DNA from 4 places in the Streptomyces sp. NPDC056835 genome. Region 2 is predicted to be linked to each of the others. Evidence: riboswitches for the same ligand, from Rfam matches in the RefSeq annotation. Region 2 holds a riboswitch; each other region holds the start of a gene.

The links. A riboswitch is a leader RNA that binds a small molecule or an ion and turns the genes downstream of it on or off. The one in region 2 is predicted to bind cyclic di-AMP.
Region 1: another riboswitch for cyclic di-AMP. It lies ahead of ACFRMN_RS27455 (transglycosylase SLT domain-containing protein); the one in region 2 lies ahead of ACFRMN_RS26770 (M23 family metallopeptidase).
Region 3: another riboswitch for cyclic di-AMP. It lies ahead of ACFRMN_RS14780 (peptidoglycan DD-metalloendopeptidase family protein); the one in region 2 lies ahead of ACFRMN_RS26770 (M23 family metallopeptidase).
Region 4: another riboswitch for cyclic di-AMP. It lies ahead of ACFRMN_RS03120 (NlpC/P60 family protein); the one in region 2 lies ahead of ACFRMN_RS26770 (M23 family metallopeptidase).

Annotation. Positions count from the first base shown of each region.
Region 1 is NZ_JBHUBB010000027.1:22,648-27,613, reverse strand. It holds gene ACFRMN_RS27465 (hypothetical protein) at 1-751, shown strand, start outside; gene ACFRMN_RS27460 (hypothetical protein) at 755-1,372, shown strand; cyclic di-AMP (ydaO/yuaA leader) riboswitch at 2,066-2,254, shown strand; gene ACFRMN_RS27455 (transglycosylase SLT domain-containing protein) at 2,259-3,089, shown strand; gene ACFRMN_RS27450 (amino acid permease) at 3,191-4,618, opposite strand; gene ACFRMN_RS27445 (SAM-dependent methyltransferase) at 4,732-4,966, opposite strand, start outside.
Region 2 is NZ_JBHUBB010000026.1:24,287-29,252, forward strand. It holds gene ACFRMN_RS26765 (aldo/keto reductase) at 1-831, opposite strand, end outside; gene ACFRMN_RS26770 (M23 family metallopeptidase) at 956-1,981, opposite strand; cyclic di-AMP (ydaO/yuaA leader) riboswitch at 1,993-2,146, opposite strand; gene ACFRMN_RS26775 (PP2C family protein-serine/threonine phosphatase) at 2,441-3,667, opposite strand; gene ACFRMN_RS26780 (MerR family transcriptional regulator) at 3,864-4,610, opposite strand; tRNA gene ACFRMN_RS26785 (tRNA-Met) at 4,820-4,893, opposite strand; gene ACFRMN_RS26790 (hypothetical protein) at 4,955-4,966, opposite strand, start outside.
Region 3 is NZ_JBHUBB010000011.1:67,600-72,565, reverse strand. It holds gene ACFRMN_RS14800 (aspartate aminotransferase family protein) at 1-746, shown strand, start outside; gene ACFRMN_RS14795 (helix-turn-helix domain-containing protein) at 824-1,447, shown strand; gene ACFRMN_RS14790 (DUF6126 family protein) at 1,471-1,671, shown strand; gene ACFRMN_RS14785 (tyrosine-protein phosphatase) at 1,733-2,545, opposite strand; cyclic di-AMP (ydaO/yuaA leader) riboswitch at 2,963-3,154, shown strand; gene ACFRMN_RS14780 (peptidoglycan DD-metalloendopeptidase family protein) at 3,159-4,220, shown strand; gene ACFRMN_RS14775 (SGNH/GDSL hydrolase family protein) at 4,389-4,966, shown strand, end outside.
Region 4 is NZ_JBHUBB010000002.1:142,283-147,248, reverse strand. It holds gene ACFRMN_RS03125 (hypothetical protein) at 203-556, shown strand; gene ACFRMN_RS03120 (NlpC/P60 family protein) at 659-1,900, opposite strand; cyclic di-AMP (ydaO/yuaA leader) riboswitch at 1,899-2,062, opposite strand; gene pcrA (DNA helicase PcrA) at 2,406-4,937, shown strand.

The DNA.
Region 1 (4,966 bases), on a different contig from region 2:
GGATCTGTGGTGGCACTCCCTGTACGGATTCGACGCCGTACTCGACTCACCACCGCACGTCGGGCTGTTCGTCTCGATCTCGCTCACGATGGTCGGCAGCGTCATCGTCTTCGCCGCGGCCCGCGCGGAACGCTGGGGCCGGGTCGGACTGATCGTCAGCATCCCTGTCCTGATGACGTTCAGCCCCATCACCACCAACGCCTTCGCCGCCCTGCCCCTGCCCTTCGAACCGGTCGTCGCGGGTACCGTCTTCTTCGCCGTCCTCCTGGTCATCATGGGAGGGCTCACCCTCGGCCGGGGAGCCGTCCTCGCCATCAGCGCCACCCTCGCCGCCATCCAGGGCTTCCTGTGGTGGTTCTCCCCCTGGGCCTCTCATGTCTACGCCGCCTCGCAGGGCCTGCCGCTGCGCGACAACCTCGGCAACCAGGCTCCGGAACTGCCCGCGAGCATCCCCATGTTCATGCTCCTGGCGGCGGCTGTCATCGAAACGCTGCTGTGGCTGGGCTCGACGCGTGGCTGGTCGAACCGGTGGCTGCCCCAGCTTCTGGGCGCGTCCGGCGGACTGGTGATCAGCGTCTCGGTGCTCCTCCAGAAGTCCCTGCTCGGTGATTCCGGCACTCCCGACGCCGCCGGTCTGCTGGCCGCCGCCGTCGTGGGCCTGGCCTTCGGCGCCCTCGCCGGCTTCCTCGGCGCGCGCTTCGCCGTCATCCTGCGCGCCAATACCCCGACCTCAAGCCCGGAAGGCAACTGATCCGTGCACAGCCATCTCACCGGCCCCGCCCCGGCGCCGTCCTCACGCACCACCACTCCCCGGCCCCCGGCCCGCCGCGTACGCTCCCTGGTCCTCGCGCTGTCCGCGGTGGCGGCCCTGCTCTTCGCGTCGGCCACGCCGGCCGCCGCCTACGAGCCAGTCGGGATCGTGCACACCGAACGCGTCCAGGCGGGCCCGTACAGCCTGACCATCGGGTTCTCCACCTGGCCGCTGCGTGCCATGCAGTCGCTGGACTTCACCTTCGCCCCCGAAGGAGGGATAGCGGGCAAATCGGGCACGCTCACCCGTGACGCCACCGGCCTCGACTCCGGTGACCGCGTCACCCCGCTGGCGCGCCACCCCCGCAAACTCGATGTCTGGGGTCTGGACATCAAGTCCTTCCCCGACCCGGGCGACGTGGCGCTCACCTTCGCCATCGACGGCCCCGAGGGTCATGGCACGGGGACCCTCAAGCACCTGACCGTCCTCGACCAGCCGGGCCCGCCCCTGTCGCTGAGCTGGAGCGTCTGCGCCCTGCCCGTCCTCGGGCTGATCGCCTTCCTGGTCATCGCCTGGCGGCGCAACGAACCGGCGCGCCGGCTCGCCGAGTTGGGCATATAGCGCGGAACGCGCGCTGTGCGCGCAGGCGGCCGAAGGGGGAGCGTGGGACTGGACCACGCTCCCCCTTCGGCCGCGAACTGCCTTTTGCCGAAGGGGTGGTCGTCGCTTTCGATCCACTCTTCGGTGAAAGGCTGCCACGGAACTGACACGTGGCCCGCCCGTGTTCGGAAACGATAGAAGGTCAGAAACGCGCACGGCTCCGCCAATTCGATGGCGTTGAGCGGTTCAATGGCCGCGAGAAGCGGCTCGCACGGGGGCCGCAGGGGTTCGCGAGAGGCCGCCAAGGGCGGCTTCCGAATTACGCGATCATGCGCGATACGGCGGCCCTTGTGAGGCGCCCGCATTTCCGGTCATGGGTGGGACTGTCGAGGTCGGACCGACCAGGCCACATCACGCCTTTATGGGCGATTTATGTCTGTTCTCCCCGAAGTCCATTTATGTAGCGTTTACGCGGCTTTCCATGCTCTGCTCGGTGTCGTGACCTGGACATTTCCGTCATGGGCGTGATGTGTGTCACGTAAGTTCCCGGTCGCGGGCCCGCCTCCTCGTCCATTTCGCGCGCGGGGAAGGCGAGTTGAGTTCCCCGGTATCGGGCCGATAACGAGATCATTTCGGGCCGGATTCACGAATTGGATTCCGTTGTGAATTCAGGGCTTGTTTCGTCCGGGCGTCCTCGCTTACGTTCTCGTCACTCCGGATGGAACGCCGAATCCTGCCGCTGTCCGGAGCCCCACACCCACCCACGTCCGGCAGGAGCGGGGGACCCAGGTAAGTCGCCGATCCGTACTCCGGACCGGCTTGGGGTTAAGCCGCGTTCACAGTGCGGCCGGGCATCTCCAGTCCGAACCCGACAGCTCACCTCGCAGGCGCAGGAGAGGAATTCGTCATGGCCTCAAAGGCTAAGCACCGTCGTCCCAAGAACAGCCCCGTCGCCAGAGGTCTCGTCACCGCGGGCACGGGCGGTGCCGTACTCGCCTTCCCCCTGCTGGCCGCCACCACCGCGGAAGCGGCCCCGTCGGCGCACACCGCCGCCACCGCAAAGGTGACCCTGACCCCGGCCGCCACCGTCCAGACGGAAACCCCGGCGACCTACTCCGTGGTCTGGGGGGACTCGCTGTCCAAGATCGCGGACGAGTACTCGCTGAGCGGCGGCTGGCAGCAGCTCTACGAGGACAACCGCGACGTCATCGGCGGCGACCCGTGCTTTATCCTCCCCGGTCTCACACTGACGCTCGGTACGGGGTCCGACTCGCAGACCCCGGCAGACTCGACCGCCGACTCCAGCGCGGACTCGACCGGCGACTCCACCGCCGACGAGCAGGCCACGTCGGCGCCTGACGAGAGCGCCACGGCCGATACGGGCGCCGACGCCACCGCGGCGGCCACGACGACGTACGCCGACAACCTGGACGGCTGGATCCAGGAGTCGCTGGACGTCATGGCGGCGCACGGCATCCCCGGCTCGTACGACGGCATCTACCGCAACATCATGCGCGAGTCCTCGGGCAACCCGTGGGCCATCAACAACTGGGACTCCAACGCCGCCGCCGGTACCCCGTCCAAGGGGCTCCTGCAGGTCATCGACCCCACGTTCCAGGCCTACCACGTGCCCGGTACGTCGACGGACAGCTACGACCCGGTCGCCAACATCACCGCCGCGTCCAACTACGCGGCCGACCGGTACGGCTCGATCGACAACGTGAACGGCCCCTACTGACAGGCCCGCACACCGCTCGCGGCGGGCCGGACCAGCCCTCAGGGCCGGTCCGGCCCGCCGCGTTCCGCGTGCGCGCGTTCCCGCGTTCCCGCGTCCCGGGCTCAGGCGCGCCGCGCGCGCAGCTCCCGTACCCCCGCCGCCGCCAGGACGAGCGCCGTCGCGCCCAGGGACCACAGCAGCTGTGGGCGTGCCGCGTCATTCGTCAGCATCAGGCCGAACACGACCGCCATCGCGGCGAGCGTGGCCCAGGTCAGCCCCGGGAAGAGCCACATCCGCAGCACCAGCCGCTCCGGCGCCTCCCGTTCGATACGGGGTCGCAGCCGCAGCTGCGACACGGCGATCAGGGCCCATACGAAGAGGAGCACCGCGCCGACCGCGTTGAGCATGTACAGGAAGACCGAGTCGGGCCACTTGAGATTGAGCAGCACCGAGACGAAGCCGAACGCCACGGACGCGAGGACCGCACGCCGGGGCACACCGCCGCCACTCACCTTCAGCAGGGACCTCGGCGCCTCGCCCCGCTCGGCCAGCGAGAAGACCATCCGGGACGATCCGTAGAGGTTGGCGTTGAGCGCCGACAGCAGGGCCACGAACACCACGATGTTCATGATCTGCCCGGCGGACGGGACACCGATCGCGTCGAGGACGGTGACATAGGGGCTCAGCTCCGCCTGCTGCGCCGTCCAGGGCAGTACCGTCACGATGACCAGCATCGATCCGACATAGAAGAACAGGATCCGGAACACCGCGCTGCGCACCGCCCGGGACACCGAGCGCACCGGGTCGTCGGACTCGGCCGCCGCGATCGTGACGACCTCCAGGCCGCCGAAGGCGAAGACGACGGCGAGCACACCGGAGATGACGCCCTGCCAGCCGCCCGGCAGGAAGCCGTCCTGTCCAGCGAGGTGGGTGAAGCCGACCGGGTCGGTGTCGGGCAGCAGACCGAAGACGGCAAGCAGCCCGAGGGCCAGGAACGCGACGATCGCGAACACCTTCAGGGCCGCGAACCAGAACTCGAACTCGCCGAAGTTCTTCACGGCGGCGAGGTTCGCGCCGGTGAAGAACACCATGAAGAGCAGCACCCACGCCCACTGCGGCACAGAAGGGAGCCAGCCGTTCGCGATCCGCGCCGCGCCCGTCGCCTCCACCGCGAGGACGACGACCAGCAGGAACCAGTACAGCCAGCCCGCGCTGAACCCCGCCCACCGGCCGAGCGCCCGCTCGGCGTGCACGGAGAACGAACCCGACGCCGGCATCGCGGCCGACATCTCGCCCAGCATCCGCATCACGCACATCGCGAGCGCGCCCGCGATCAGATACGAGACGACGATCCCGGGCCCGGCCATCGCGATCCCGGCCCCCGAGCCGACGAAGAGCCCGGCGCCGATGACCCCGCCCAGGCCGAGCATGGTCAGATGGTGCTGCTTCAGCCCACCGGCGAGCGGTATGTGAGCCGTAGCCGTGTCAGCGTCCGCCCCCGTATCCGTAGCTGTCCTGGGTGAGGCGTCGGGCGAGGTCCGGTCGTGCATGAGCGGTCAGGCTGCCTTCGGGGCTTGTGGGGGGATCTGCGGTATCCCGCAGTCTCCCCGGACCACACCCTCCCAGGCAAAACGAGCCGATCTCGACCGAAGCGACGGGCAGGTCAGCGCACGCGGCCGACCGCGGCGTAGATACCGCTGTCGAAGTCGCCGCTCTCCTCCTCCGTCGGCGCGGCCGTGTCCTTGTACCAGTGCGGAGCCGTGACCAGTCCCGGCTCGGCGAGGTCCATGCCCTCGAAGAACCGCGCCACCCCCTCGCGGGTACGGAAGCCCAGCGTGATGCCACCCCGCTTGTACTGCGCGACCACCTGTTCCACCAGGTCGGGGTAGAGATCCGAC
Region 2 (4,966 bases):
CACGGTCGGCTGCGCCGCCAGCCAGGCCAGCGCGACGGTCGCGACCTCGGCGCCCCGCGCCCCGGCGATCCGGTCCAGCGCGGTCAGGACTTCGGCGCCCCGCTCCGACGCCAGATATTCGGCCGCCTTGCCGGCCCGGGGACTGTCGACCTCGGTCCCCGGACGGTACTTGCCGGTGAGGAAGCCCGACGCCAGCGCGGCGTACGGCACGGCCGAGAGCCCGTGCCGGAGCACGGTGTCCCGGAGCTCGCCCTCGTAGGTGTCCCGGGAGACCAGGTTGTAGTGCGGCTGGAGCGCCACATAGCGGGCCAGCCCCTCGCGCTCCGAGAAGGCGAGCGAGGCGGCCAGCCGCTCCGCGCTGATGTTGGAGGCGCCGAGCGCGCGGACCTTGCCCGCCCGCACCAGCTGGTCGAGGGCGGTCATGATCTCCTCGACCGGCACCTCGGGGTCGTCGAAGTGCGTGTAGTAGAGGTCGACGTAGTCCGTACGGAGCCGGCGCAGCGACTCCTCGGCCCCGGCCTTGATGGTGGCCGCCCTGAGCCCCTTGTACCGCGGGTGCGCGCCCACCTTGGTCGCGACCAGCACGTCGGAGCGATTGCCACGCGACGCGATCCAGTCGCCGATGACGGTCTCGGACTCACCGCCCTCGTTGCCGGGGGCCCACGAGGAGTACATGTCGGCGGTGTCGATGAAGTTCCCGCCCGCGGCGGCGTACGCGTCGAGGACGGCGAAGGAGGCCGTCTCGTCGGCGGTCCAGCCGAAGACATTGCCGCCGAGGGCGAGCGGGAAGACGTGCAGATCGGAGGAGCCCAGTGGGCGCAGAGCGGTCATAGGGAGATGCAACCCCTGAGGGGGGCGTCCCAACCCGCTCCGCGCCCGTATGTGGGCCTTATGGGGGAATACCCCGGGGGGAATACCCAGAGGGATTACCCAGGGGAATGCCCGCGGGGAAGCCCTACGGGTTGAGGCCCTTGCCGCGCAGCCAGCTCATCGGGTCCAGGCCCGTGCCGCCCGCCGTGTGGACTTCGAGGTGCAGATGGGCGCCGGTCACATTGCCGGTCGCGCCGACCCTGCCGATGACCTCGCCGGTGGTGACCTTCTGCCCGGCGCTGACGGAGATGGAGGACTGGTGGGCGTACCAGATCTCCGTGCCGTCATCGAGCTCCAGGACCGTGCGGTATCCGTACGAGCCCGACCAGCCGGCCGACTTGATCGTGCCGCTGTGCACGGCCTTGAGCGGGGTGCCCGTCGGCGCGGCGAAGTCCAGGCCGGTGTGCTGGCCGGAGGACCACAGGGAGCCGGCCTGACCGAAGGTCGAGGTGATCGTGTACGAGGAGGTGGGGATCGCGTAGCTGGCGGCCAGCTTGGCCAGCCGCTCCTTCTCCGCCTTGGCCCTGGCCTCCGCCTCTGCCTTCTTCTTCGCCTCTTCGATCTTCTTCTCGGCCTCGGTCTGCTGCTTCTTGGCCTCGGCCGCGGCCTGCTCGGCCGCCGCGGACTCCGCGGCGGCCTTCCGCGCCGCCTCGGCGCCGGTCTGCTGTGCCTCGGCCTGCTGGAGGATTCGGGCGCGCAGCGCCTCTCCCGCGTCGGTGGCGCCCTGCTCGGTGTCGGCGGCCGTGAGCCCGGCGGTGGTGAGCGGGGCGGCGAGGACTTCGGAGTCGGAGTCGTCCGAGGCGAGGGAGCCCATTCCCGGCAGGGACTTGGCGTCCGGGAGATTGTCCGTGATCGCGTCGGGCAGGGATATGGAGACCGCGGGCTTGTCCTGCGCGGTGGCGATGCCGCCCGCGCCGACGGCGGCGATGACGCCGACGCCGAGGACGGTGGAGCTACGGGCCAGTCCGCGCTGCTTGGCGACGCGGTGCCGGCCGCGTACGGGCCGTATGGACTCCTCGGTGGGATTCCATTCCCCCCATGCCCTGTCCGGCTCGCTGCCGAGGGAGTGCGTTTCGAAGACGGCTTCGGGGGCAGGCTTGTTGGACGCCACTGAGGCGTGCTCCTTTCCTTCCTTCTCGCCTACCGGGTTAGCTGACGGGTTCGGAGCAGGAAGGTCTCCTACGGGCGCTCCTGCCGCACAGGGCAGCAAAAGACACCCGATTCACCCCAATTGGTGGTTCCCCGGTTCCCTCGCGGGATTCGGCGCGTGCGCACGGCGCCATCTCTTACGACGGCTGGGACGACCGCGCTGCGTTATCGAACGTTAATAGAGACCCGGCCCATATTCCAAGCTGTTCCGGGTGATCATTAACGACTTCGCATCGGACGTACCGGGACGTAGCGGAACGCAATCGGGCGAGTTGACAGCCCGTCAGGGAAGTCGGCATTTCTGACGGTGTGTCAAATGTTATGCGGAGGGATACCTCTCGATTACCTACAGTGGCGAGAGCTCCCGCCGGCCCCGCGCCGGGCGATGAGGGTGACGACTCCGACGGCGATCGCGGCCGTCTCACGGCACCAGGGGCATGGTCCTGCGCCGCTCCGGTTCGCCCTCCGAGGGCCGGCTGACCGCCAGCAGCGCCATGTCGTCCTGGCTCCCGCCGCCCGTGTGCCGCCGTACGTCGTCGATGAGCGCCTGAAGTATCTCGTCGGGCCCCTGGAAGACCCGCCCGTCGAGCCGGTCGCGCGGGACGTAGAAGACCCCGTGGGCATCGCGCGCCTCGGTGAGCCCGTCCGTGTAGAAGAGCAGCGTCGCGCCTTCCGGATACAGGGCCTGCTCGGCGCGGTCCGGCCACGCGCCCAGTTCGCTCATCCCGAGCGGCAGCGCGTGGTCGCTCGGGGCGAGCATCCGCACCTCACCGTCGCCGCACATCAGCAGCGGCTCGGGATGGCCGCGGTTGAGCAGCCGCACCACTCCCTCGTCGTGCGGGATCTCGGCGAGTACGGCGGTGGTGAACCCCTCGAAGATGTCGAGCCCGTCCCGCCGCGTCCCCTCACGTCTGAGCGCGCGCTCCAGCCGCTGCGCGACTCCCTCCAGCGAACTCTCCTGCTCGGCGGCCTCCCGGAATGACCCGATGACCACCGCCACCGCTTCGACCGCGTCAAGACCCTTCCCCCGTACGTCCCCGACCACCAGCCGCACCCCGTACGGCGTGTCCTGTACGGCGAAGAGGTCCCCGCCGATGAACGCGCCCTCCTGCGCCGCCTCGTACCGCGCGGCGATCCGCAGCCCCCCGATCCGCTCGGCGGGTCTGGGCAGCACCGCGCGCTGGGCGGTCTCGGCGATGATGCGGGCGGAGGCCAGCCGCTCGCCGCTGCGCCGTACGACGCCGTTGATGTACAGCGCCAGCAGGGAGACGACGACCACCGTCAGCACCTCGCTGATCGACTCCACCTGGAACTGGGTGTCCGCGTGGATGTGCAGCAGCACCTCGGAGACCAGCGAGGCCAGGGCGATGGTGAGCGTGCCGGCCAACGGGTAGAACGGGGCGGCGATCAGCGGAGCGGCGGCGAAGAGGGGGGACGCGGTGACACGCGTGGGGGTCACCAGGTCGAAGATCACCCCGGCGATGATCACCAGTACGGGCAGCACCCGTACCAGCCTGCGTCCGGTACGGCCACGTCCGCCCGGATACCGGCCGCCGCCGCGAGCGTTGTCGCCGGCCGCCCAGAAACCCCTTCCGTCAACAGCCCAGAGACCGGCGCCCTCGGCCGCCCGCCGGCCTCTTCCGCCGATGCCCTTTCCGAGCTTCCTCAGTCTCCACACCAGTGGTCTCCTGCCCGGTCCGCCGACTGCTGCGGACGGTGCCGCGCTCCACCAGGCTGGCCGCTGCCATCCCGGGCGGCGAATCGCCGTCGGCCGAGTGGGCTATGGCGAGCCGACCCGTCGGCCCGGCCGATGCTCCGGCGCACCGGCGAGCCGACGGACCCGATCAGTCGGTCAGGTGGCGCTCGGCGTACACCTTCATGGCGTCCCGCACGAGCACAGCCGTACCTTCACCGTACTGGTCATAGGTGGCGGCGAAGCGCGCGTCATCGACATACATCGCCGTCACGCCGATGACATACGACCTGGTGGGCTCGGCCGTGACGGACAGCCAGTCGCAGTGACGCCGGGCGACGGCCTGCGCCTCGTCGCTGTCCGCGGCGAGCCCCGCCGCGGCCACGCGTCCCCAGTCCCCGGCGATGCTCTCGTGCTGGTCCTTGAAGCCCTGCCGCTCCTCCTCGCTCAGCGACCGCCACCAGCGGTCGCTCTTCGCATAGGCGTCCCGGCCCCACCGCCGGGTCACCTCCTCCTCGTACCGCGTGTGATCGAAGCCGTCGAGTACGTCCTCGGCCATGAGTTCCTCTCCCGTCGCCGTCTTGTGGAGAGTGGTCCGCACCGAGGCGATCAGCCGACCGATGCGCTCGCGTTCCCGCTCAAGCAGCTTCAGATGGCCGCGCAGGGCCGCGGCCGTGTCCTGCTGGCCGTCGAGGACCCGCGCGATCTCGGGCAGCCCGAGGCCCAGCTCCCGCAGCAGCAGAATCCGCTGAAGCCGGACCAGGGCGTCCTGTCCGTAGTAGCGATAGCCATTGCTGCCCGTACGGCTGGGCTCAAGCAGCCCCAGCTCGCCGTAGTGCCTGAGCGTGCGGCTCGTCGTGCCCGCTTTCTTCGCGATTTCCTGGATCGACCACTCCATGACTTTCACGCTAGAACTTGACGTTACGTAAAGGTCAACCCCGGAAGCCGCACGCGGACGGAGAAGCACGCGGACGGAGGAGCACGCAGGCGGAGAAGCACGCGGGCGGACGGACGGGCAGATGAGCGGACACGACGAAGGCCCGGCGGGCGGGCGGACACGACGAAGGCCCGGATTCACCAGGAATCCGGGCCTTCGTTCTCTTCCAGTAGCGGGGACAGGATTTGAACCTGCGACCTCTGGGTTATGAGCCCAGCGAGCTACCGAGCTGCTCCACCCCGCGCCGTTGAATGCAACTCTACGCCATCCGGAGCAAGATCATCACCACTCGGCGCACGGACGGCCTACGCCGCCTC
Region 3 (4,966 bases), on a different contig from region 2:
CCCCGCCCGGTTTTCTGCGCGCCGCCCAGGAACTGCTGCACCGGCACAAGGCGCTGCTCATCGTCGACGAGGTACAGACCGGCCTCGGCAGGACCGGGGACTTCTACGCGTACCAGCACGAGGAGGGAGTGGAGCCGGATCTCGTCTGTGTGGCCAAGGCGCTCTCCGGCGGCTACGTGCCCGTCGGCGCGACCCTCGGCAAGGACTGGATCTTCAAGAAGGTCTACTCCTCGATGGACCGGGTGCTCGTCCACTCGGCGAGCTTCGGATCCAACGCCCAGGCCATGGCCGCGGGCCTGGCCGTACTGTCCGTGATGGAGGACGAGAACGTCGTCGCCAACGCGCGGATCACCGGGGATCTCCTCAGGTCACGACTGGCCGCGCTCGTCGACCGTTATGAGCTGCTGTACGAGGTACGCGGCCGTGGCCTGATGATCGGCATCGAGTTCGGCCGGCCGAACTCGATCAAGCTGCGCGGTCGCTGGACCATGCTCCAGGCGGCCCGCAAGGGACTCTTCGCGCAGATGGTGGTCGTACCGCTGCTCCAGAAGCACCGGATCCTCACCCAGGTCTCCGGCGACCATCTGGAGGTGATCAAGCTGATCCCGCCGCTGACCATCGGCGAGCGGGAGGTCGAGCGCTTCGTGGACGCCTTCACGGCGGTCATGGACGACGCCCATGGCGGTGGCGGACTGATGTGGGACTTCGGCAGGACTCTGGTGAAGCAGGCCGTGGCGAACCGCTAGGTGTACTGGGGATCGGGATTCTTTGCCTCTGGGGTAAGAAATTTGCCCCAGAGGAAAGTTCCTGGCGCAATGGAGATATGAGCACACCTCCCGCTGGAGGGGCCGCCGACGAGCTGCCCGACCAGCTGCCCGATGTCGCACCCCGCCTGCGCGAGCTGCGCCGCGGCCGACGGCTCACCCTGGAGGCCGCCGCCGGGCGGGCCGGGCTCTCCCCCGCCCATCTCTCCCGGCTGGAGACCGGCCACAGACAGCCGTCGCTTCCGATGCTGCTGAGCCTCGCCCGTATCTACGGTACGACGGTCTCCGAACTGCTGGGGGAGATGCCGCCGGAGCGCGATCCCATCGTCCGGGCCGGCCGGATGGAACCGGTCGAGGCCGACGGCTGGACCTACCACCAGGCGGGCGGCCCGGGGCGGGCCATGCAGCCGCTGCGGCTCCAGGTCCCCTACGGGGCTCAGGGCGACCTCGTCCGCGTACACCCCGGTGAGGAATGGCTCTATGTCCTCGAAGGGCGGCTCCAGGTGACCCTCGGGAACGCCGTACACGTACTCGACCCCGGGGACAGCGCGCACTTCGACTCGCTCACCCCGCACCGGATCGCGGCGGTCGGACCCGAGGGGACCGAGCTGCTCTTCGTCCATACCCTGCTGCAGAGCCCCGCCGCCGAGCTGTGCCTCGGCGCCGGGGCCCATCGTCGCTGACCCGCTGAGAGAGGTCTGCCACCATGTCCGAGTCAGAGAACTCCGTGCCCGGCCCGGCCGACGGACCGGAAGGCCGGCCCGAATCCGCCGCGTCCGGTCATGTCATGAAGGAAGAGGGGAAGTTCCCCCGCGGGCTGGTCATCCGGCTCTTCGCCTATCTGGTCGCCGGCCATCTCTTCGCGGCCTTCCTCTATCTGCTCTTCGAGATGGGCGCGCGGGGGTAGGGGCGCCCCTTCGAAGCCGTTACCGGCGCTCTCGCCGTCCCCCCTCCGTTCCCGCCGCTGCTCAGCTCTGGTCGAGGAGGCGGGTGCGAAGCCGCTCGCGGGTCTCGGGGGCGAGCCCAAGCCCCTCGGTCAGATAGCGGTCGGTGGTGCCCCAGGTCTTCTCGATGGTCTCGAAGGCCGCCGCGAGATATTCGGCGCGAGCGTCGAAGAGCGGGCTGAGCAGTTCCATCACCTCCGGGGACATCCCGGTGGGGGAGTTGTCGGTGCGGTGGATCGGGTAGCGGCGGTGCGGGTGGTTCGACTTGAGATAGTCGGCCTCGATCGCCTCGGGCTCCACCCCGACCGCGAGCAGGGACACCGCGATGGAGAGCCCCGCCCGGTCCTTGCCCGCCGCGCAGTGCATGAGCGCGGGGACGCTGTCCTCGGCGAGGGAGTGCAGGACGCGGCTGTGCTCGGCGGTGCGTCCCGTGATGATCGTCCGGTACGAGTCGATCATCCGGGTCGCGGCTCTGCCGTCCGAGAGGATCGAGCGCAGCTGGTCGAGATCGCCGTCCCGCACCATCAGCCAGAACTCGGCGCCGTCCGCCGGATCAGTGAGCGGCAGGTTCACATTGCGTACGCCGGGCAGTTCCACGTCCGCGCCGTCGAGCTTCAGATCGGCGGCGTTGCGGAAGTCGAAGATCGTGTGCAGGCCGAGGGAGGAGAGGAAGGCGGCATCGGCCGGGGTGGCGTTGGCGAGATGTCCGCTGCGGAAGAGCCTGCCGTAGGCCACCCGCCGGCCGTCCGTGGTCGGCAGTCCGCCCACATCGCGGAAGTTGCGCACGCCGGACAACTCGGGCTCTGTCGACGGGACCTGCGGCAGCTGCTGCGTCACGGCGTGCTCCTCCGTGTCTGCCGTCGGCGCGGCTCGCCGACGATGTCGGCTTCCGACCCTACGACATTTGTTCCCCAGGCAACCTGCGGCAATCGGCCCGGCTCCGGAAGGGTCAGAAGCGCATTATTCGGACACGCCGCGCGGATGAATATCGCCCACATGCCCATCTGTCCGGAATGAGTGATTCCGCATAACCTGCCCCGGTCGCGGGGGAGATGAGCTCCGGCCCGTGAGCAGGATCATATCCGTGACGTTGCGTGGCGGTATCGGGAGGGGGAATTGCTGCTCCGCAAGGTAATTGAAGACCGGAATCCACGCAGGGTGACCGAATAACCCGAGCGATATCCGGAACGGGCGTCACCGCCGGAAAACAGCATCTTGTTCCGGCCGACCGACTCGCTTACGTTCAGCCTCAATCCGAGCGGATCGCCGAATCCTGCCGCCGCTTGGAATTCGCATCCACCCATCAACGCGTGGCAGGAGCGGGGGACCCAGGTAGTACGCCGATCCGGAAGTTCGGACGGCTCGGGGTGAAGTCGCGCACCATGCGCGGCCGGGCAGCTCCAGCCCGAACCCGACAGCTCACCTCGCAGGCGCCGGAGAGGAATTCGCCATGCCCACGAAGGGTAAGCACCGCCGTCCCAAGACCAATTCGATTTCGCGCGGATTCATCGCCGCGGGTACGGGTGGCGCGGCCATCGCGCTTCCGCTCATCGGCGCCACCGGCGCGCACGCCGCGGAGAAGGCCGCCCCCGCCGCCGCTCCGCAGGCCGCCTCCACCTCGGCGCAGACGGCCCAGAATCTGTCCGGCGCCCAGCAGCGCGCCGTGACGAAGCAGACCGTGACCCACGTGGCCACCAAGGTCGCGAGGACCTACACCGTGGTCGCCGGCGACTATCTCTCCAAGATCGCCGTTGAGCATCATGTCCGGGGCGGCTGGCACCGGCTGTATCAGGACAACCGGGAGGCCGTCGGCGACAACCCGTCGCTGATCCACCCCGGCCTGAAGCTGACCCTCGGCGCGCGGGCAGCGGCGAGCGCGCCGTCCGAGGCTCCGGCGGAGCCCTCCTCGTCGGCCGATTCCTCGGCGGACTCCACGTCCTCGGCCGACACCACCTCCCCGGCCGAGTCCGCCGATTCCTCGTCCGCCGACGCTTCGTCCGCCGATTCTTCGTCCAGCGACTCCTCGTCCAGCGGTTCGACGGACGAGTCCGCCGCCCCGACCACCGAGCAGGCCCCCGCCGACGGCACCGCGGAGCAGAGCACCGGTTCCGGCTTCACCGCGCCGGTCGACGGACCGACCTCCACGCCGTACCGCGCCTCCGGCTCCAGCTGGTCCAGCGGCTACCACACCGGTGTCGACTTCTCGGCGTCCTCGGGCACCCCCGTCAAGGCGGTCAGCGACGGCACGGTCGTGACGGCCGGCTGGGGCGGTGCGTACGGCAACCAGGTCGTCATCCAGCACAGCGACGGCATGTACTCGCAGTACGGTCACCTGTCGTCCCTGGAGGTCTCCGCGGGCGAGAGCGTCAGCGCGGGCCAGCAGATCGGACTCTCCGGTTCCACCGGCAATTCCACCGGACCGCACCTGCACTTCGAGATCCGGACCGGCCCCGAGTACGGCTCGGACGTCGACCCGGTGGCCTACCTCCGGCAGAACGGTGTCAACGTCTGATTCGTCAGATCACGTCAGCTCATTGCGCTGCCCGGCACTTTCCGTGCCGGGCAGCGGCTTTTTCGACTATTCCCGCTTGGCCGAAACTTGACCGATGGCATATCTCACCCGGCGTCAACCCCTCCTTACGGTCGCGTAGGTCACATCTGCCGGGAATGATGTGGTGCTGTGGCAGACGATTCGAGATCAAGAAGAAATGGCGTACTCGGGTCGTACGCGGCGATCGGCGACAGCTTCACGGAGGGGGTGGGCGACCCGGGCCCCGACGGGATGTATGTCGGCTGGGCGGACCGGCTCGCGGTCCTGCTCGCCGACCAACTGCCGGTCTCGGGTGCGACGGCGGACACCGTCCACGGTGATTTCCGGTACGCCAATCTCGCCGTACGCGGCCGGCTCCTCGACCAGATCGTCGACGAACAGATACCGCGCGCCAAGGAACTCGCCCCGGATCTGGTGACGTTCTGCGCCGGCGGCAATGACATCATCCGGCCAGGCACCGACCCCGACGATGTCGCCGAGCGTTTCGAGCGGGCCGTCGCCGATCTCTCCGGCGCCGTCGGCACGGTCATGGTGACCACCGGCTTCGACACCCGGGGCGTCCCGGTGCTGCGCCATCTGCGCGGCAGGATCGCCACCTACACCGCCCATGTGCGGGCCATCGCGGACCGCTACGACTGCCCGGTGCTCGACCTCTGGTCGCTCAAGTCCGTACAGGACAGGCGGGCCTGGGACGGCGACCGGCTGCA
Region 4 (4,966 bases), on a different contig from region 2:
TCGCCAGGAGAAGGACGCTAGGGCGCAAGGTCACAGTCCGGCCTCGGCATGGCCGGTATTGGCGAGAGGTGGCGGAACGAGGCCGTGTTGTGACCGGCATGATCGCGGCCCCGGAACGTCTTTCTGTCCGGACCCGACCGATATCGGAACAGCGCACCACCTCGCCGTCAGGTGGTGATATGGCCCTCGATAGGCTCCGGGCATGGACGTACTCATCAATGTCTTCGTCGCGCTTCACATCATCGGCATAGCGTCGCTGCTCGGCGGCTTCCTCACCCAGATGAAGTCGATGAGTACGGGGACGGCCCGCTTCAACAAGGCGATGCTGCACGGCGCGCTGACGATGCTCGTCACGGGAGTGGCCCTGGTGGGCCTCAACCAGGCCGACGACCAGACGGTGAACAACATCAAGATCGGCATCAAGCTCGCGGTGCTGGTCGTGATCCTGGCCGTGGTGTACGTGAAGCGCGATGACGAGACCGCCCCGAAGCCGCTGTTCGGCGCGGTGGGCGGGCTGACGATGGCCAACATCTTCATCGCCACGCTCTGGACCTGACACGGCGACGGGGGCCGGTCCTCGCTTCCGGCCCCGGCCCCCGGCTCGCGGCTCGCGCGTGCCGCGCGCGGCACCCGGCTCGCGCGTTCCGCACGCCGCCCGTCAGGCGGGGCGGATACTTCCGTAGATCGGCATGTAGTAGATCGACTCCTCGCGGACGTTCGCGCCCGGCTTCGGGGCGTGGATCATCATGCCGTCGCCGATGTAGATCCCGACGTGGCTGATGTCGTCGTAGAAGAAGACCAGGTCACCGGGGAGCAGATCCTCGGTCGCGACGCGCGTGCCGGCCTTCACCTGTTCCCCGGTGGTGCGCGGCAGCTCCACGCCCGCCTCCTTCCAGGCGGCCTGGGTCAGGCCCGAGCAGTCGTACGAGCTGGGGCCTGTGGCGCCCCAGACGTACGGTTTGCCTATCTGGGCGCGGGCGAAGGAGAGGACCTTGGCGGCCTTGGTGGCGTAGCTGCCGTCCGAGGTTCCGGTGCCGCCGCTCGTGCCGGTTCCCGCGCCCGTGCCCGTACCCGCGCCTGTGCCGCTCTGACCTGAGCCCGTCCCGGAGCCCGTGCCCGTGCCCGTACCGGTCGACGGGGTCTTGGCCTGCTGCTCCTCGCGCTTGCGCTCGGCCTCCTCCTTCGCGCGGGCCTCCAGCTTCGCCCGCGCCTCCGCCTTGCGGCGGGCCTCCTCTTCCTTCTTGCGCTCCAGCGCGGCCAGCCGCGCCTTCTCCTCCTTGGTCAGCCGCGACAGCAGCGCACGCGCCGCGCCGAGCTTCTGCTGCACGTTCTGCTTGCTGGTACGCAGCGCGGCCTGCGAGGCGGTGAGCGACTCCAGGTCCTTCGACGCCTGAGCCCGCTTCTTCGCGGCGGCGGCCTGCTGTGTCTGGTAGTCGGTGAGGACACCGCGCTGACGCTCCGTCAGCCGGTCCGTCACCTGCTTCTGCTCGAAGAACGCCTGCGGGCTGTCCGCGAAGAGCAGGGCGGCGGTCGGGGTGACCGCGCCTTCCCGGTACTGCGCGGCCGCGAACGAGCCGAGCGTACGCCGGGCCTCGTTCAGCTTGTCCGCGCGCTTGGCGACCTCGTCGAGCACCCGGTCGACCGCGCGCTTCTGCTTCTGCGTGGTCTCTTTCGCCCGGTTGTACTTCTGTGTCTCACTTCCGGCCTGGCGGTACAGATCGTCGACCTTCTTCTGTACCTCTTCGATGGACGGCTTCGGCTCGACGGGTGTGGCGCTCGCGCTCTGCGCCGAGAGCAACGTGACCGAGGCGAGCGCGGCTGTCGTGATCCCGACGGCGGGAGAGGCGGTACGTACTCCGCTGAGGCTGCGCGGCTTGCGATGCGACGCCAAGGTCTGCATCTCCTTCCGTGGACCGCCTACCGGGTTAGCTGTCGGGTTCGGGCGGAACGGAAGGCTGCCCTACGGACCTTGAGCGAAAGGCCCGATTCACCCCGGTTGTTCTGTGTGGGTCCCCGGTTTCGAACTTCCTTGGGGAAAGTCCGAATTCGGCGTGGGCCGCCCGCTTGGCGTGGGTCGCCGTTGGGGGTACGGGCTGCCTGATCGAGCACGCTAGCCAAAGTGTGGTGCTGGTGTGAAGGTCGATGGCCGATATGCCCGATACATTTTCGTGACCATTTGCGCGTGCGATGTGTGAAACGGATCGGTGACGCCTGACCGCCACGATGAGTGACCGAGGCGCCGCCCGTGGTGATCCCCTTGGCGATGACGGCGATGACGGCGATGGCGGCGATGACGGCGATGGTGACGGGGATGGGGACGGCGAGGGGACGGCGAGGGTGGCGGGGCCGGGGAATTCCGGAGGCGGGCACCGAGTGTCAGTGGGGCCGCCTAGACTCGGAAAGCGATGAGCAGCCTCTTTGACGACAGTTTCCTGGCGGACCTCCAGCCCTTCGGCGACGAGCATCCACCGCCGCCCGAGGACGACGCCGAGCACGCACCGGAGCAGGTGCCCGACGACCTCTTCCAGGGTGCCTACGACGCGCCTCCGGTGCGGGACCAGTACCACCGCGACGGCGCCCCGCGCACGGTCGTGGATCCCGCCGCGCTGCTCGAAGGGCTGAACGAGGAGCAGCGCGCGGCCGTCGTGCACACCGGCTCGCCGCTGCTCATCGTGGCCGGGGCCGGGTCGGGCAAGACCCGGGTGCTGACCCACCGGATCGCGTATCTGCTGGGTAGCCGCGACGTCCATCCCGGTCAGATACTGGCGATCACGTTCACCAACAAGGCCGCGGGCGAGATGAAGGAGCGCGTCGGCCAGCTCGTCGGCCCGCGCGCCAACGCCATGTGGGTCATGACGTTCCACAGCGCCTGCGTACGGATCCTGCGGCGCGAGTCGAAGAGGCTCGGGTTCACCTCGTCGTTCTCCATCTACGACGCCGCCGACTCCAAGCGTCTGATGGCCCTGGTCTGCCGCGATCTGGACCTCGACCCCAAGCGTTACCCGCCGAAGTCCTTCAGCGCCAAGATCTCGAATCTGAAGAACGAGCTGATCGACGAGGAGACCTTCGCCGACCAGGCCACCGACGGCTTCGAGAAGATGCTCGCCGAGGCCTACCGGATGTACCAGGCGCGGCTGCGCGAGGCCAACGCGCTGGACTTCGACGACATCATCATGACCACCGTCCATCTGCTCCAGGCGTTCCCCGATGTCGCCGAGCACTACCGGCGGCGCTTCCGGCATGTCCTGGTGGACGAGTACCAGGACACCAACCACGCTCAGTACACGCTCGTACGCGAGCTGGTGGGCCCCTCCGGCGAGGAGCACGACCCGGCCGAGCTGTGTGTCGTCGGCGACGCCGACCAGTCGATCTACGCCTTCCGGGGCGCCACGATCCGTAACATCCTCCAGTTCGAGGAGGACTACCCGGACGCGACGACTATTTTGCTGGAGCAGAACTACCGCTCCACGCAGACGATCCTGAGCGCCGCCAACGCGGTCATCGAGCGCAACGAGAGCCGCCGGCCGAAGAATCTGTGGACGAAGGCCGGCGCCGGCGCCCAGATCACCGGCTACGTCGCGGACACGGAGCACGACGAGGCGCAGTTCGTCGCCGACGAGATCGACCGGCTGACGGACGCGGGCGAGGCCAAGGCGGGCGATGTCGCGGTCTTCTACCGTACGAACGCGCAGTCCCGCGTCTTCGAGGAGATCTTCATCCGGGTCGGCCTGCCCTACAAGGTCGTCGGCGGAGTGCGCTTCTACGAGCGCAAGGAGGTCCGCGATGTGCTCGCCTATCTGCGCGTTCTGGCCAACCCCGAGGACAATGTCCCGCTGCGCCGGATCCTCAATGTGCCCAAGCGCGGCATCGGGGACCGCGCGGAAGCGATGATCGACGCCCTCGCGCTGCGCGAGAAGATCACCTTCCCGCAGGCGCTGCGGCGGGTGGACGAGGCGTATGGAATGGCCGCCCGCTCGGCCAACGCCGTCAAGCGGTTCAACACGCTGATGGAGGAGCTGCGTACGGTCGTCGAGTCCGGCGCCGGGCCCGCGACGATCCTGGAGGCCGTGCTCGAACGGACCGGCTATCTGGCCGAGTTGCAGGCGTCGACCGATCCGCAGGACGAGACGCGTATCGAGAACCTTCAGGAACTGGCCGCGGTGGCGCTGGAGTTCGAGCAGGAGCGCGGCCAGGCCGCCGCGGCGGCGACGGGCGGCGGCGACGCGGCCGATGCCGCCGGTGCGGCCGATACGGCCGCCACGGCCGCTGTGACCGGTACGCTCGCCGAATTCCTGGAGAAGGTGGCGCTCGTCGCCGACTCCGACCAGATCCCCGACGAGGACGAGGACGGCTCCGGTGTCATCACGCTGATGACGCTGCACACCGCCAAGGGCCTCGAATTCCCGGTCGTGTTCCTGTCCGGTATGGAGGACGGCGTCTTCCCGCACATGCGCGCCCTCGGCCAGACGAAGGAGCTGGAGGAGGAGCGGAGGCTGGCGTACGTCGGCATCACCCGCGCCCGTGAGCGCCTATATCTGACCCGGTCGTCGATGCGGAGCGCGTGGGGCCAGCCCTCGTACAACCCGCCGTCCAGGTTCCTGGAGGAGATCCCGGGACACCACCTGGAGTGGAAGCGGACCGGCGCGCAGATCCCGGCGGGGCCCACGTCCGGGGTCGCGTCCTCGCTGTCGTCGTCCTTGTCGGCCGCCTCGCGTTCGAGGTCGGGCGGTGGTCCCTCGGGCTTCGCCACACGGCGCACCACGGAAAAGCCGGTGATCGCGCTGGCGGTCGGGGACCGCGTCACACACGACCAGTTCGGCCTCGGCACGGTCATGGCGGTGACGGGCGCAGGCGCGGACACGCAGGCGACGGTCGACTTCGGGGACACGAAGCCCAAGCGGCTGCTGCTGCGGTACGCGCCGGTCGAGAAGCTGTAGGTACGGGGAGAACGTACGGGGGCGCGGCG